DNA from 3 places in the Pseudarthrobacter sp. NPDC059871 genome. Region 1 is predicted to be linked to each of the others. Evidence: riboswitches for the same ligand, from Rfam matches in the RefSeq annotation. Region 1 holds a riboswitch; each other region holds the start of a gene.
What was found. A riboswitch is a leader RNA that binds a small molecule or an ion and turns the genes downstream of it on or off. The one in region 1 is predicted to bind S-adenosylmethionine.
Positions count from the first base shown of each region.

Region 2: it holds a riboswitch for S-adenosylmethionine, as region 1 does, so the genes downstream of both, ACFV4R_RS08570 (DUF1737 domain-containing protein) here and ACFV4R_RS01235 (aminotransferase class V-fold PLP-dependent enzyme) in region 1, are expected to answer to the same signal.
Region 3: it holds a riboswitch for S-adenosylmethionine, as region 1 does, so the genes downstream of both, ACFV4R_RS03765 (LLM class flavin-dependent oxidoreductase) here and ACFV4R_RS01235 (aminotransferase class V-fold PLP-dependent enzyme) in region 1, are expected to answer to the same signal.

Region 1 covers NZ_JBHWJV010000001.1:280,650-283,915, reverse strand. Annotated here, with positions in the region: gene ACFV4R_RS01245 (ribosome small subunit-dependent GTPase A) at 1-652, shown strand, start outside; gene hisN (histidinol-phosphatase) at 714-1,526, shown strand; SAM riboswitch class IV at 1,687-1,800, shown strand; gene ACFV4R_RS01235 (aminotransferase class V-fold PLP-dependent enzyme) at 1,839-3,257, shown strand.
Region 2 covers NZ_JBHWJV010000005.1:76,873-80,138, forward strand. Annotated here, with positions in the region: gene ACFV4R_RS08560 (O-succinylhomoserine sulfhydrylase) at 17-1,225, opposite strand; gene ACFV4R_RS08565 (rhodanese-like domain-containing protein) at 1,226-1,636, opposite strand; gene ACFV4R_RS08570 (DUF1737 domain-containing protein) at 1,633-1,911, opposite strand; SAM riboswitch class IV at 1,925-2,039, opposite strand; partial or broken gene opgC (OpgC domain-containing protein) at 2,279-3,266, shown strand, end outside.
Region 3 covers NZ_JBHWJV010000002.1:214,929-218,194, reverse strand. Annotated here, with positions in the region: gene ACFV4R_RS03770 (NtaA/DmoA family FMN-dependent monooxygenase) at 1-635, opposite strand, end outside; gene ACFV4R_RS03765 (LLM class flavin-dependent oxidoreductase) at 647-1,741, opposite strand; SAM riboswitch class IV at 1,777-1,885, opposite strand; gene ACFV4R_RS03760 (LLM class flavin-dependent oxidoreductase) at 2,101-3,266, shown strand, end outside.

The DNA.
Region 1 (3,266 bases):
CATCGAGCCGATCCTGCTGGTCACCAAGGCGGACGTGAAGGATCCCGGCGAGTTCCTGGCCAACTACACGCACCTTGACTTCCCGGTCATCATCAGCCGGACCGCCGACCTGGAGGCGTCAGGGATCGACGCCCGCTCCGATGACGGTTTGTCGGCCCGGCTGGACAGTGACGCCGTTGCCGGGCTCAGGGCACACCTGGGAGGCAAGGTCACCGTAATGCTCGGGCACTCCGGCGTCGGTAAATCCACCATGGTGAACGCCCTGACCGGCGCGGAACGGGCCACCGGCGGTGTGAATGCGGTAACCGGACGGGGCCGGCACACGTCGTCTTCGGCCCTTGCCCTGCGCCTGGCCGACTCCCCTCCCGGCAGCTGGATCATCGACACCCCGGGCATCCGGTCATTTGGCCTCGCCCATGTGGATCCGGACCGGATCCTGAGGTCGTTCCCGGATCTTTCGCCGGGCACAGACGATTGCGAACGCGGCTGCAAGCACACCGCCACTGCCGTCAACTGCGGGCTCGACGCCTGGGTGGCCGGCGGACACGCAGGACCCACCGGTGAAGCACGCCTGGCTTCGCTCCGCCGGCTCCTCGGCGCCGATCCCAGGATGGAAGCCCAGGAGGCCAAGGAGCTCGGCACCATCAGCTGACAGCGCCAACCGGCACGGCCGACCTCCCGGCAGAACCGGCGCCAGACGGTAGTTTGGAACCATGATCCAACCCGCTTCGACCTATAACGACGACCTGCGCCTGGCCCATGTCCTGGCCGATTCCGTGGACGACCAGACCATGAGCCGCTTCAAGGCACAGGACCTCCACGTGGAGACCAAGCCCGACCTGACGCCGGTCACCGATGCGGACAAAGCCGCCGAGGAAGCCATCCGCGGCCAGCTCTCACGCTCCCGCCCCCGCGACGCCGTGCTGGGCGAGGAGTTCGGCAGCACCGGCCACGGCTCACGGCGGTGGATCATCGATCCCATCGACGGCACCAAGAACTTCGTCCGCGGCGTTCCCGTCTGGGCTACGCTCATTGCCCTGGTCGATGAGGGCGAGCCGGTAGTCGGCGTCGTCAGTGCACCCGCCCTGGGTAAGCGGTGGTGGGCAGCCAAAGGCATGGGGGCTTACATGGGCCGTTCCCTTGCATCGGCCACCCGGCTCCGGGTCTCGGACGTTTCCACCCTGTCCGACGCTTCACTGTCCTATTCCAGCCTGGGTGGCTGGAAGGAACGCGGCAACCTTGACGACTTCCTGGGCCTGACCGAGGACGTCTGGCGCACGCGCGCCTACGGTGATTTCTGGTCCTACTGCATGGTGGCCGAAGGGTCGGTGGACATCGCCTGCGAGCCCGAACTGAACCTCTATGACATGGCCGCCCTCGTGCCCATCGTGGTGGAGGCCGGCGGCCGCTTCACCTCCCTCGAGGGCGAGGACGGCCCCTTCGGCGGGAACGCCCTGGCCACCAATTCCATCCTCCATACCGAAGTGCTGCACCGGCTGAACCCCGGCCTGGACGACCTCCTGTAGGCCGGCCTCCTTCCGAACAATCGACGGCGGGCGCCTCCAAAAGGGGGCGCCCGCCGTCGTAATCTTCGAAGAAAGCCCGATTCGGGGCCGCGCGTAACAAAACCCTTAACAATCCTCCCGGCTTCAGACCGGGCCGCCACATGTTCTATGGTTTTATCCAGGTCACGAGTGCCAGCGCTAAACCCCGGTTTGCTGGCCGGCAACCCTCCATTCGCGGTGGGGTGCCCCGGGTGACGACCAGGCCGGTCCGGAGCGGATGCGGCAAGCGCGGATTCCAGCACTGCCGGAGTCCAGTCCTGAAGTGAGGTCTCCATGACTACTGCCGTCGACTCCCCCATTAACGCCATCGCCGCCGAAAGCGTTTCGGATGAACGCCTGGCCGCGGCCGGACGTCCGCTTTCCGCAGTTACCGGCGCTGAAATCCTGGCCCCGTTGATCTCCGGCGGCCACGTACGCTACGCCAACCTTGACTACGGGGCTTCCGCGCCTGCGCTGACCGTGGTGTCGGCCTACCTCAATGAGATCCTGCCGTTCTACGCCAGCGTCCACCGCGGCGCGGGTTACGCATCGCAGATCAGCACTTCCGTTTACGAGAACGCGCGCAACATCGTCCGCGAGTTCGTCGGCGGCCGCCCCGACGATTCCGTCATCTTCACCCGGAACACCACCGATTCCCTGAATCTGCTCGCCGGTTGCCTCCCCGGCACGGAGGGCAAGCCCGCCGGTGACGTCCTGTACCTGGACATCGAACACCACGCCAACCTGCTGCCGTGGCAGGGTGTCCCCCACCGGAGCATCGTTGCCGCCGACACGATCGCCGGGACCATCCAGTCCGTGCGTGCCGAGCTTGAGCAGGGCGGGGTCAACCTGCTGGCGGTCACCGGCGCCTCGAACGTCACCGGCGAAATCCTACCCATCCGGGAGCTTGCCGCCCTCGCCCACCGGCACGGTGCCCGCATTGTGGTGGACGCCGCCCAGCTGGCGCCGCACCGCCGCGTGGACATCAGCGCCGACGACGTCGACTACCTTGCCTTCTCCGGGCACAAGCTCTACGCGCCCTTTGGCGCCGGCGTCCTGGTGGGCCGCCCGGACTGGCTCGACGCTGGAACTCCACACCTCGCCGGCGGTGGCGCCGTTAAGGAAGCAAAGCTCGACGGCGTCAGCTGGGCCAGCGGCCCGGCCCGCCACGAGGGCGGCTCCCCCAACGTGCTGGGTGCGGCTACCCTGGCGCGGGCAACGCAGGTTATCGCGAGCCTGGACCAGGACCGCTGGCACGCCCACGAGTCGGCCATCCGTTCCTACCTGGTGGAAGGCCTGCAGGCGATCGACGGCGTCACCGTGCACCAGATCTTCAAGGACACCGATCCTGACAAGGACACCATCGGGGTGGTGAACTTCTCGGTGGCGGGTTACGATGCCGGCCTGGTAGCCGCCTACCTGTCCGCCGAACACGGTGTGGGACTCCGTGATGGCCGATTCTGCGCCCACCCGCTGCTGAAGCGCCTGGGCCTGCCATCGGGATCGCTGCGGGCAAGCTTCGGAGTCGGCTCCCGGCTCGAAGATGCCCAGCGGCTCCTCGCAGGCATTGAAAAGCTCCGACGCGACGGGCTCGGCTGGGACTACGTAGTGGATGCCGGCCGATGGGTGCCTGCCAACGACACCAGGACCTACCCCCACTGGGCACCGAACACCCCGGGAACTGCCGGCGCAGCTCCCTGCCTCGACGACTGACAGCCGGAA
Region 2 (3,266 bases), on a different contig from region 1:
CCGCAGCGGAATCACCCTAGATCTGCTTGAGGGCCTGTTCCAGGTCGCCGATGAGGTCCTCGGCGTCCTCAAGCCCCACGGACAGGCGCACCACGCCGTCGGTCAGGCCGATCGCGGCCCTGCCCTCCGGACCCATGGCCCGGTGCGTGGTGGTGGCCGGGTGCGTGATGAGGGACTTGGAATCGCCCAGGTTGTTGGAAATGTCGATGATCCGCAGCGCGTCCAGCAGCGCGAACGCGGCCTCCTTGCCGGAGCGCCCGCCCGAGGGCGCCAGTTCAAGCGTGAGCACCGTGCCGCCGGCCTTCATCTGCTTGGCGGCGAGCCCATACTGCGGGTGTGACTTCAGGAGCGGGTACTTGACCCAACTGACGGCGGGCTGCTGTTCCAGCCATTCGGCGAGCCGCAGGGCGGTGGCCGAGGAGTGGCTGACGCGCAGGCCCATGGTCTCCAGGCCCTTGGTGAGCACCCAGGCGTTGAACGCGGACAGGGCGGGCCCGGTGTGGCGCATCAGTTGCTTCACGGGACCGTCAATGAATTCCTTGGTGCCCAGGATGGCACCGCCGAGAACCCGGCCCTGGCCATCGATGTGCTTCGTGCCGGAATAGACGATCACGTCGGCGCCGAGCTGTCCGCAGCGCTGCAGCAGGGGAGTGGCGAACACGTTGTCGACGACGACGGTGGCACCCGCCGCGTGCGCCAGTTCGCTGACCGCGGCGATGTCCACGATTTCCTGCATGGGGTTGGACGGGGATTCGAAGAAGACAGCGGTGGTGGGCTCGGACAGCGCGGACCGCCACTGCTCCAGGTCCGGGCCGTCGACGAAGACTGTCTCCACGCCCCAGCGGGGCAGGATCTCGTTCAGGATCACAAAGCAGGAGCCGAACAGCGACCGGGCAGCAACCACGCGGTCCCCGGCAGCCAGCAGCGCACCGAGGGCCGTGAAGACGGCGGACATTCCGGACGCCGTCGCAAAACATGCCTCGGTGCCCTCCAGCAGGCGGAGGCGTTCCTGGAACGTGGCCACCGAGGGGTTGCCGTAGCGGGAGTAGACGAAGCGTTCGTCCTCGCCGGTGAAGGCGCGCTCGGCAGCGGCAGCGGATTCGTATACGAACCCGGAGTTGAGGAATATCGCTTCGGACGTTTCCTGGAAGTTGGTGCGGTCCAGCCCGCCGCGGACGGCCTGGGTGTCAGGGCTCCAGCCGGCGGCGTCTTCGTTGAAGGTCACTTAGTTCTTTCCGAGGTTGGTGGGCAGGCCGCGGTTCTTCCAGCCGTTGACGGTGCGTTCGCCGTAACGGTCCGGTTCGCCTTCGAAGCCTTCCAGGACGTTGTAGGAGGTGAAACCCGCCTGGGTTGCCGCCGTGGCCGCCGCGATGGAGCGCTGCCCGGAGCGGCACAGGAACAGCAGTTCGGTGCCGCGGTTCTCCGGGCCCTGCTGCTCCAGGTCTGTAATGAAGTCCGGGTTGGGAATGCCGCCCGGGAACGTCCACTGGATGAACAGGGGATCGTTGTCCGTGGCCTTGGTGTCCGGGATGCCAATGTGCGCCCATTCGCCCTCCGTGCGGACGTCCACCAGGATGGCGCCCTGCTCCAGCTTGGCCCAGGCCTCCTGGGGTGTCAGGTCTCCTGCGTAGCTCATGCGTGGCCCTCGCCGTCGAATTCGGTTTCTTCAGTAGCGGATTCGAGGCTGTCCACGGCGGTGGCGACGGCGGCATCCGCGGAGGCGATGGCTGCCGGGAGCACCACTGCCTGGGCCACGATGACGCTGCTGCCGTTGAAGGTCGCTGCCGGGCTGCCGTGCAGCACATACCCTTCCGCCAAGGCGGCCGAGATCCGCTCGCAAAAGGCGCGGTCGTCCGGGCCGCTGATCAGGCGGTAGGACAGTTTCTCTTCGGGGACAGGTGCGTCAGACATGACGGATCTCCTTCTCTCACGCTTGCAGCTCGAATCGGTCGATATGCCGAGTATTCACCTGAGGCACCCCGCCGTGGGAGGAGGGTTGCCGACCGGCCAGTCAGGGCTTGGTGCCGGTACTCATTACTCCCCAAAAACGTAACACCTGCCGCCGGGAGCCGCACCGCCGCCGTCGTCATCTTCCGTAACTGAACCGGAAACACAGGGTCACAGGGGTGCGGAGCCCTTTCGCGGAAGCGCCCGACGACGGCATTGCCGCAGGTGGACGGGTTCTACAACGCTTCCTGCATGCTTTCCCGGCAGGCCGCGACCGATAAAGTACAGGTGGGGCCGCCGCCCCACCAGGTCTTCGGCACCGGGGGGTTCCATGAGCACGCGTACATCCGCGCGACGACGCACCAAGCCTTCGGTCAGTCCGTTCCGCGCGGGCGCGTCGAGGGGGTGGACATTCCTTGCCGTCCTGCTGCTGGCAGCGTGTGCCGTGGTGCTGCCCGCAGGTGCCGCCCGCGCGGCTGACCTCAGCCCGGATGAGGGAAAACCCCTGTTCGGGGCAATGCTGGAATGGGGTGAGGATTCCGCTGCCGGTTTCGCCGAACGGCTTGGCGCTTCCCCCGCAGCCTACGGGCACGACCTCGCCCTGCCGTACCGCCCGTCGGAGCAGAACAACCTCCGGGGCTTCCTGGAGCAGGCGTCACTGCAGGGCTCGCACGCGATATTCACCGTGAAGCCCAGCGTGCCCCTGGACCAGATAGATGACGCTGCGGCGGCTTCCTTTGCCGGCGAAGTGCGGCGGCTGACGTCCGGTTTTACCGGGCAGGTGCTCATTCGTTTCGCCCCGGATATGAATGCCAGCTGGGTGGAATGGGGCCAGCAGCCCGGCGCGTACCGGAACGCCTTCCGTGCGGTGTCCGCTGCCTTCAAGAAGTCCGACGGCGGCCCGCTGATGGTGTGGGAGCCGTACCTTGGCAAGGACTATCCCTTCGCCCGTAGCCGGAACGCGCCCACGCCCGGCAGTGAGGGCTTCGCGTTGCTCGACACCAACGGTGACGGGACCTGGGACGGGGCCGACAGCGCCTACGAACCGTACTATCCCGGCGATGACGCCGTGGACTGGGTGGGCCTGACCGCCTTCCACGACGATACGGCCGGCGGGGCGGCGGTGAACACGGTGCCCCGGCCGGGCGAGCTGCAGGAGATGCTCACAGCCTCCGGCGGGGAAAACTTCTACAACGACTATTCGGCCGGGCGTGCTAAACCGTTCGTACTGCAGACCGCCGCGTTCTACAGCCCCTCCTCCGGGGGCGCCTCCGAGGTGGACGTCAAGGCCGGCTGGTTCGACCAGGTGGTGGGAGCCG
Region 3 (3,266 bases), on a different contig from region 1:
GGCAGGCGGCCGGTGATCTCGACGTCGAAACTTGCGTCCGTGCGCCGGACCGGAGTGATGCTGCCTTCCTCGAGCCAGCGCCCGGCATCCCGGGACCCGGCGATTGCGCCGTCGGCCCAGGAATCCCAGATCGCTTTGGCCGTCTGGACGAAGGCCTCGGCCCGGATATAGCGGTCCTCGTGCTTGAGGAACCCGCCGCGCCGGAAGTTGGCACCGGTCCAGGCGTTGTCCGTGGTGACGATATTCCAGGCCGCCCGCCCGCCAGAGAGCAGGTCCAGGCTGGCCAGGCGGTGCGCCAGGTCTGCGGGGTCGTTGTAGGTGGTGTTCTGGGTGGCCACCAGGCCGATGTTGGTGGTGACGGCGGCCAGGGCCGCGAGGGCCGTCTGGGCATCGGGGCGGCCGGCGACATCGAGGTCGTGGATCCGGCCCAGGTGCTCGCGCAGGCGGAGTCCCTCACCGAGGAAGAACGCGGTGAAAAGGCCGCGCTCCGCCGTCTGGGCCACCCGGCGGAAGGATTCGAAGTCGGTTTGGGAACCGCTCTCCGGGGTCTTCCAGACGGTGGTGTGGTTGACGCCCTGGAAGAAGACGCCAAACTGGATCTGGCCGTTGCCGGCGGTGCGGTGGTGCGTGCTCATGATGCTCTCTTTCAGGCCGCGGCGTAGCGGTTGGCGGGGCGGGGAAGGCCGAAGGTTTCGCGCAGGGTGGTTCCGGTGCGCGGCGCGGCCACACCGGCGCGGTGCAGTTCCGGCAGGACCTGGGCGGCGAGTTCGGGCAGGTCGATGTCCAGGACGGCCGGGTGGAGCCGGACCCCGTCTGCTGCGCGGAAGAGTTCAACCAGCAGCTCGACGAGCCCTGCCGCATTGCCGGCGTACCGGGCGCCGCCCTGCCAGGGTTCGTACGCATCAAGCTCCGCGAGGCGCTCCGCCGCGGACTGGCCGCGGGAGTCGAGGACGACGTCGAGCTCCACCAGGGTGCGCGGGGTTCCGGCCGCTGCTGCAGCCACCGCCGCGGCTGCCAGTCCGTCCACCGAACCGGCGGCGGCGAGCGCCACGTCCGCTTCGACGGCAGGGATCAGGTCCGCCGGTGCGAAGACCACCAGCTGCCCCTGCAGCGGCCGGGGAATGATGGACGGGCCCTTCACGGAGAATCTGTCACCGTCGAAGTCGGCGTAGTGGAGCTTGTCCCGGTCCAGGTAACGGCCGGTGGCTGCGTCCCGGATGACAGCGCCGTCCTCCCAGGAATCCCAGAGCCGGCGGCCGGCCTCCACCACGTCTGCTGCCTCGGCCAGGACATCGGCTTCGGCGAGTGCCTGGCGGCCCACGGACCGTGCCTCGGCGGGTTCGTTGGCGGCGCTGACCAGCCAGCCGGCCCGGCCGTGGGAGGAATAGTCCAGGCTGGCCAGCTGCGTGGCCACATGGAACGGCTCGGTAAACAGCGTTCCCGCCTCGGGGACCAGTCCAAGGGACCGGGTCAGCGGGGCCGCGAAGGCCGCACGCTGCACGGCGTCGATCCGGCCGGCGATGCCGGTGCTGCCGGCATCCAGGACGCGGGAATCGCGGAAGGTGGCCAGGTGGAAGCCTGCGATATCCGCGGCCTGGGCGGTTTCCCGGATCCGGCCGCCGCCCAGGAGGGCGCCGGGAAGGTGGGACGCGCGGCGCCACGCGGCCGGGTGGGCGCCGTCGCCGTCGAGCTCGAGCGCAACGATTTTGGAGCGCAGTTCAGGGACAGGTGTTGAAGCCATGGTTTCCTTCTTCAGGGCCGCAGCGCGGCCGGGACGACATTCACTTGCCGCGGTGCGGCCAGGTCTGTTTCCGGAGCACCCCGCCACAAAATGCCTGAGGGTTGCCGCAGCACCAGCCGGTCCTTGGCGTGCTGACTCTTGACCTATGGCTTGAATGTAGGAGCCGGCCCAATGCGTTGACAAACGCGGTTGTCGCGCGGCGTCAACGCAGGAAATCCCGCGTCAAACAGCGGCTTTTGGCGTCATCTTTGCACTTTTGCCCAGCATCGGAAACGGGCTCCGTGACGGCCTGTTTCCCCCGGTTGAGCCCGGTGACAGGGCCGCTTGGGACAGGGTGGGCCGGCTCGTAGGGTCATGCCATGCCTACCGCTTCCCCCGTCCCCCTGTCAGTACTCGATCTCAGTCCAGTCCCTGCCGGGCAGTCGGCCGGCGACGCGCTGCGCAACAGCATTGACCTTGCTGTAGCCGCAGAGGACCTTGGCTACCACCGCTTCTGGCTGGCCGAGCACCACCTGAACCCCGGCGTCGCCGGTTCCGCCCCGCACGTGCTCTCGGCCCTGGTTGCGGCGGCCACCCGGACCATCCGTGTGGGCACCGCCGCCACCATCCTGGGCAACTACCGGCCGCTGCAGGTGGCGGAGAACATCGGCACCCTCGCGGCCCTGTACCCGGACCGGCTGGACCTGGGGTTCGGACGGTCGGGGCAGCCCAGCACGCCGGCCGCGGATTCAACGGATGCGGGACGGACGACGCCGGAGCCCGCCGCCGCCCACGGCTCCGCTGCGGGTGCTACGCATGCGGACGGCCCCGCGCACGCCGCGGGCGCGGTCGCTGCGGCGCAGCCGGACGAGGGAGCCCGGGTGGTGGACGGGCTCCTGGTCCCGGCGGCTCGGCGGCTCTTCAATTCCGTCCTCCCGCGGAAATTCCGCCTCCAGGCCGAACTCCTGGGCCGCGAACCCGGCGACGCGGACAACTTCGAAAGCGACGTCCAGGACGTGATCGGGTTCTTCACCGGCGGCTACCGGACCCGGCACGGCGAGGAGATCACGGTAACTCCGGCACGGGGCACCACGCCCCAGTTCTGGATCCATGGCTCAACGGCCGGTCCCAGCGCCCGGCTGGCAGGGAAACTCGGCCTGCCGTTTGGGGCGAACTACCACGTCTCCCCTGCCACAGTGCTGGATTCGGTGGCAGAATACCGGACCCATTTCAAGCCGTCGGCCGCGCTGGCGGAGCCATACGTCACCGTCTCCGCGGATGTCCTGGTGGCTGACGGCGGGGAGTCCGCCCGCACCCTTGGCGCCGGTTACGCCGCCTGGGTGCACAGCATCCGCACCGGCCACGGCGCCATTCCCTACCCTGCGCCCCGTGACGGCGGCCGCCTGGATGCGCTGTCAGCCGCACCCGAAACGGGGGCTCCGGACCTCATCCGGGACCGGGTGGAGACGCGGTTCGTGGGCGGCCCGGCGCAGGTGGCCGACCAACTGCGGTCCCTGCAGCACGCCACGGGCGCCCAGGAACTGCT